DNA from 2 places in the Streptococcus sp. Marseille-Q5619 genome. Region 2 is predicted to be linked to the other one. Evidence: predicted binding sites of a transcription regulator. Region 2 holds the regulator's gene; the other holds the start of a gene.
The links. Region 2 encodes HrcA, which represses chaperone genes, less so after heat shock. Its sites were predicted from a motif close to TTAGCACTCNNNNNNNNNGAGTGCTAA; they were not measured.
Positions count from the first base shown of each region.

Region 1: groES (co-chaperone GroES) is a predicted target of HrcA. The motif match lies at 1,956-1,982, and genes of this name have one in related genera.

Region 1 is NZ_CAMPPO010000004.1:408,402-411,829, reverse strand. Features, by position in the region: gene OC530_RS07560 (PTS sugar transporter subunit IIB) at 1-12, shown strand, start outside; gene OC530_RS07555 (PTS sugar transporter subunit IIC) at 36-878, shown strand; gene OC530_RS07550 (PTS system mannose/fructose/sorbose family transporter subunit IID) at 859-1,713, shown strand; gene groES (co-chaperone GroES) at 2,013-2,297, shown strand; gene groL (chaperonin GroEL) at 2,313-3,428, shown strand, end outside.
Region 2 is NZ_CAMPPO010000002.1:427,795-431,222, forward strand. Features, by position in the region: gene dnaK (molecular chaperone DnaK) at 1-591, opposite strand, end outside; gene grpE (nucleotide exchange factor GrpE) at 862-1,386, opposite strand; gene hrcA (heat-inducible transcriptional repressor HrcA) at 1,413-2,447, opposite strand; gene OC530_RS03115 (DUF2812 domain-containing protein) at 2,608-3,120, opposite strand; gene OC530_RS10200 (DUF2812 domain-containing protein) at 3,155-3,428, opposite strand, start outside.

The DNA of each region.
Region 1 (3,428 bases), on a different contig from region 2:
TTTGGATTTTAATAATGAAATAAGGAGACAAAATGATGGAAATTTCTTGGATTCAAGCAGCTCTTTTAGGATTGTTTGCAAGTTTAGCATCGATGCCAGGTATGGGGGGATCCAGTATTGGTAACTATACTTTGGGGCGTCCATTAGTTGGTGGTTTAATTGTAGGTTTAATATTAGGAGATATAACAACAGGGGTAATCGTTGGTGTGGCTTTACAGGTATTATATATTGCCTTAGTAACACCTGGTGGAACTGTATCGGCCGATGTACGGGCAATTTCTTATATCGGAATTCCGTTATCTATCCTATTTGTTCATGCAAATAATATTTCAGGTGAAGTGGCGATTGCAGCAGCAGCAGCGCCAATTGGAGCCGCGGTTGGAACAATTGGAACTGTTTTATTCTATGGTACAGCTACTATGAACTTGCTTTGGCAACACATTGGATGGAAAGCTGTAGAGAAAGGTGATTTTAAGAAGTTATATGCTGTTGATTGGGTATATCCTTGGATTTCACATTTTATCTTTTCTTTCTTACCAACAATGATTATTACAAAATTTGGACCAGATATGGTTGATCTTATGAAAGTATATCTTCCGATGGATGGTTTTGTAATGAAGTCTCTATTTACTGTAGGAGCACTCCTTCCATGTGTGGGTATTGCAATACTTTTGAAACAAATTGTTACAAAAACAACAGACTTTATTCCTTTCTTTGTCGGGTTCACGTTAGCAAAATCTTTAGGCTTGAACTTAGTAGCAAGTGGTGTTGTGTCATTAATTTTTGCAGTAATTTATTATGAATTAGAAGTTATTAAATCTGCCCGTACGACAGCAGTTGTCAGTGATATGGGATTTGATGAAGAGGAGGATATTTAGAATGAGTCGAAAAAAAATATCAAGAAAAACATTGACAAAATCATTTCACCACTGGTTCTATGGACATCTGACATGTTTTTCTCAAGAACATATGCAAACTTTTGGATATTTAACTTCTATGCTTCCAATTGTAGAAGAAATGTATGATACTAAGGAAGAACAAAAAGAAGCTATGCAAACATACACAGCATTCTTTAATACTGAGCCGCAGTTGGGTTCTCTAGTAGTTGGGATAACAGCTGGTTTGGAAGAAGCGCGTGCAAATGGAGATGCCGTAGATAGTGAGACCATCAATGGAATGCGAGCCGGTCTAATGGGGCCTATTGCAGGTATTGGAGATTCACTTATTGTAGGAACATTAATTCCTGTTCTTTTGGGGATAGCTCTAGGTCTTTCTAAAGGAGGAAATATTTCTGGTGCAATATTCTATATTATTGCATGGAATCTATTAGTCTATCTTGGAATGCGTTTTGCTTATTTTAAAGGATATGAACTTGGAGATAAAGCAGTAGAATTTTTAGTAGGTCCTAAAGGTCAGGCGCTAAGAAAAGCAATTAGTGTTGTTGGTGGTATGGTCATAGGAGCTGTTGCAGCAACTTGGGTATCTGTCACTACGGCGCTAGAGCTGAAAAATGGAGATGGAGAAACATTTTTAAACTTACAAGAAAAGATTGATGGTGTTTATCCAGGTCTTTTAACAGCAGGTTTTATTGTTCTATGTTGGTGGCTGATGGCTAAAAAGAAAGTTTCTCCAAATTGGGTGATGCTATTATTGGTAGTTATTGCACTTGTAGGAGTAGCCTTAGGATTTTTCAATCCAGGATTGAAATATTAATAGTATGTAAAAAAGCAACGGTTTATAATCGTTGTTTTTTATATATGCGTAATATAAGGATTTAGAGTTTCGGTATTTTTTATAAAAGAATTAACGAAAATACTAATTTCATAAATCATGTTCGTTAAAATTCTACATTATTAAAGTGCAAAATTAGGATAAAGAAATTTATATATTCATCCTCAGAAAGTCAGACTTTTTTCTTGACTATTTCTGACCAAGTGATACAATAGAACTATGAATTAGCACTCAGATATAAAGAGTGCTAATAATATCTATCTCATTATGGAGGAAATCAGATGTTGAAACCATTAGGGGACCGTGTGGTCTTAAAAGTAGAAGAAAAAGAACAAACTGTTGGAGGTTTTGTCCTCGCAGGTTCAGCCCAAGAAAAAACCAAAACAGCTCAAGTTGTGGCTACTGGACAAGGTGTTCGTACCTTGAACGGTGACTTGGTAGCTCCAAGTGTTAAGCCTGGAGACCGTGTCTTAGTTGAAGCTCACGCAGGTATTGATGTCAAAGACGGCGATGAAAAGTACATCATCGTAGGGGAAGCTAACATCTTGGCAATCATTGAAGAATAGAAGGAGAAAGTAAGTATGTCAAAAGAAATTAAATTTTCATCAGATGCCCGTTCAGCTATGGTCCGTGGTGTCGATATCCTTGCAGACACTGTTAAAGTAACCTTGGGACCAAAAGGCCGTAATGTTGTTCTTGAAAAATCATTCGGTTCACCACTCATCACCAATGACGGTGTAACTATTGCCAAAGAAATCGAATTGGAAGACCATTTTGAAAATATGGGTGCCAAATTGGTCTCAGAAGTAGCTTCAAAAACCAACGATATCGCAGGTGACGGAACGACAACTGCAACAGTCTTGACCCAAGCAATTGTCCGCGAAGGAATCAAAAACGTCACAGCAGGTGCCAATCCAATCGGAATTCGTCGTGGGATTGAAACAGCAGTTACAGCAGCAGTAGAAGCTTTGAAAAACAACGCCATCCCTGTTGCCAACAAAGAAGCTATCGCTCAGGTTGCAGCCGTATCTTCTCGTTCTGAAAAAGTTGGTGAGTACATCTCTGAAGCCATGGAAAAAGTTGGCAAAGATGGAGTCATTACTATCGAAGAATCACGTGGTATGGAAACAGAACTTGAAGTTGTGGAAGGAATGCAGTTTGACCGTGGTTATCTTTCACAGTATATGGTAACAGATAGCGAAAAAATGGTAGCTGACCTTGAAAATCCATACATTTTGATTACTGATAAGAAGATTTCAAATATCCAAGAAATCTTACCACTTCTAGAAAGCATTCTCCAAAGCAATCGTCCACTCTTGATTATTGCGGATGATGTAGATGGTGAAGCTCTTCCAACTCTTGTTTTGAACAAGATTCGTGGAACCTTCAACGTGGTAGCGGTCAAGGCACCTGGTTTTGGTGACCGCCGCAAAGCTATGCTCGAAGACATTGCCATCTTAACAGGCGGAACAGTTATCACAGAAGACCTTGGTCTTGAGTTGAAAGATGCGACAATTGAAGCTCTTGGTCAAGCAGCTAGAGTGACCGTAGACAAAGATAGTACGGTTATCGTAGAAGGTGCTGGAAATCCTGAAGCGATTTCTCACCGTGTTGCGGTTATCAAGTCTCAAATCGAAACCACAACTTCTGAGTTTGACCGTGAAAAATTGCAAGAACGCTTGGCAAAATTGTCAGGT
Region 2 (3,428 bases):
AAGTTTGTTGTCTCCTGCAGTTGACAATACATCGAAGACACCGTCACCCAATTCAAGGATAGAGACGTCGAATGTACCACCACCAAGGTCAAATACCAAGATTTTTTCTTCTTTGTCAGTCTTGTCCAAACCGTAAGCAAGAGCGGCTGCAGTTGGTTCGTTGACGATACGTTCTACTTCAAGACCAGCGATTTTACCAGCATCTTTTGTTGCTTGACGTTGAGCATCGTTGAAGTAAGCTGGAACTGTGATAACTGCTTTCGTTACTTTTTCACCAAGGTAGTCTTCAGCGTAGCCTTTCAAGTATTGAAGGATCATAGCTGAAATTTCTTGTGGAGTATATTCTTTTCCGTTAGCAGAAACTTTTTCAGAAGTTCCCATTTTAGATTTGATAGAGATGACTGTATCTGGGTTTGTAACTGCTTGGCGTTTTGCAGCATCACCAACGATGATTTCGCCGTTTTTAAATGATACTACAGATGGAGTTGTCCGATTTCCTTCTGGGTTTGCGATGATTTTACTTTCAGTTCCTTCAAGAACTGCAACTGCTGAGTTTGTTGTACCTAAGTCAATACCGATAATTTTAGACATGTGTTTTCTCCTTAAATTTTATATTCTATTTTTCTTTTAGATACTCTTCTTAAGTGGCGGCGCCGTCAGAGCTTGACTCGTCAATCTCTTTGACTAAACTTTGAGCCTAAGGTCTCAAAGTTTTCGCAAATAGCGCCACGGCGAAGAGTATCGTCTTTTGTTCGCTTCGCTCACTATTGCAAAGCTGAACTACTTTTTTATCTTTCTTTCATAGTTTATTGTCGTTTCGGACAAGTTTTCTATTATGTATGTTACAACCGTCAGAATTGCCTAGTTGTAAACAACTACCATGGCTGGGCGTAGGATGCGGTCATGGAGTTTGTAGCCTTTTTGGAAAACTTGGGCGATGGTATCTGCTGGGTGTTCATAGTCTGCTGGGAGAGTTTGGATAGCCATGTGGTAGTTATGGTCAAATTCGCCGTCAGCTGCGATTTCTTCGATTCCTTCTTCTTTCAAAGCGTGAATCAAGCTTTCTTGCACCATTTCCAAGCCCTTCTTCACATCATCTGTCAAACCTTCAACTGCGAGTGCACGCTCAAGGTTATCCAAAGAAGGGAGAATCGCTTTTGCCAAATCCTGGCTACGATAACGTTGCAAGTTTTGACGCTCTTCATTGGCACGGCGTTGGATATTTTGCATTTCCGCATGAGCACGAAGGTATTTGTTTTCGTACTCATCTGCACGTTCATTTGCCAAGTCCAATTCAGACTTCTCAGGAGTTGTTTTTTCTACCGTTTCCACAACTTCCTCTTCTTGGACTTCTTCTACTTCTTCATTTTTTATATCTTGGGCCATTTTCGCCTCCTTTAATGATTTCAATCTTAATGTACTTCGTAATGATTACTGCTGAGGTAGCGGTAAAAATCTGTCAACTTCATGGTCAAAACACGATTGACTACATTGACTTGGTTGATTAGCTGTTGGTAATCCAGATTGACTGGACCGATAATGGCTAGAATTCCAACTCCCCGATAAGGAATGAGGAACTTGCTACTAATCACCGCTAGGTCAGCTAGACAGGACTCTTGACTGTCTGCAACACGGACGTTTTGCATCTGATCTTCACGCAACCCCTCACGAATCTCCAGAGCCACCTTTTGCGGTTGATCAAAGAACTGATAGGCTGCTAGATTGGCAAAATTCAAGAGATTAACCTTACCCGCCACCACAATATTTTCGTTGAACATTTCCTTAAAGATGTGTTCAAAGAGATCAATCACATTATCCGTTGTTGTAAAGTAACGCTGGATAATCTGCGGAATCTCCGTCCGAATCTTGTAGTGAATATCTAGAACGGTGTAGCCGAGGAAACGTTCCTGAATGATGCTCTTCAGTTTCAGCAAATCCTCCTGCAAGAAGTTCCTTGGAATCAGAAACTGACTGGTAACCGTTCGAGACTCGTCTAGGGTAAATACCGCCAAGGCTGTATGTTGCCCCAGAACAACAATATCAAAGGCTGTCAACCGTTGCCTGCTGGGCTCAACATCCAGAGCCACTATCGTACAGCCACTCAAGTCTGTTAGTAGATTAGCAGCCTCTTGCAGAATATCCTCAAGCTTGAAAAATTCCTGATCAAAGGCTTTGACAATCTCATAAACCTCATTTTCAGCCAGTCGGTCAAAATCCAGTGAGTGTTTCACATAGTACTGAAAACCAGCAACACTTGGCATCCGACCGCTTGAAGTATGAGCCTTCTCAAGCAAACCTTGCTTTTCTAGAGCCGCCATGTCATTACGAATGGTTGCACTGCTAGAGTTAATAGACTCTTGCAAGGCTTTGGATCCGACAGGTTCGTGCGTTTTGGTAAAGATGTCAATAATCAGATTTAAAATATCCTGCTGACGCTCTGTAACCACCTCATCACTCCTCTCTGTCTGATCGATTAGCACTCAACATACTCAAGTGCTAACTCATGATTCTATTATACACCCTTAAAAGAGAATGTCAAGATAAAAACTCAAAAAATTAGCACTCTTTTGCCAAGAGTGCTAAAAATCGGTCTGAAGACCGAGAAACTCACCTTCCATCTACTTGATATTTCCTTTTTAGTCTGAAATAACCATAGATTAGATAAGAAATCATAAAGGCATATAGAACAAAAATGACAAAGAAAGGTTGCGACAGTTCTTCTCGAAACAAACTCATACAAACAACAAGACCACCTAAGAAAGCAGCTGCACATGAACGAAGTCTATATCGCATAACTTCCCATCTGAGCCCCTTACTCATATAGACTTGATCCTCTGGAAGTAAATCAGAAGCCGATTTACGAAGAATCGAACAAGAACCTGCTCCTATCAATTCCCAACCTCTATTTCTACAATCTTGCAGTTCATGCTTATATTTTTTAAGAAATCTAGAATCATATATATAGTAGATGACATCGTCTGGTTGACATTGGTCAAAATAGAAAAAACCAAAACGACTCGTTCTATATCTCCAACCTTTCAAGTGCATCTCATGCAAATATTCTTCTTCCTTGTCCAAATCAACAATGGTGAAAATCCGAAATTCTACTCTGCTATTCATTGTCTTACCCCAAAATTAGAAAACATGCCTGGTGTTATTTATTAGATAATTCTTTCCACTTTTGACTCAATCTCCAAAAAATATAAGAAATCTGAATCGCAAAAACTATCAATAAAACCCAATCTATTATGAAAATCAAAAACACTTCCCAACTGAAAGAACTACCTCCAGTGACAAACTTTGAGAAAACCGGTAGTAGAGCTAAAAAGAGAAGCAAAATAGGAAGCATCCGTCTCGTTAAAATCCGTTTGACCATAGCTAACTTCCCGGACGCGTCATTATAAATTTCAAACTCGGCATCCGACTCA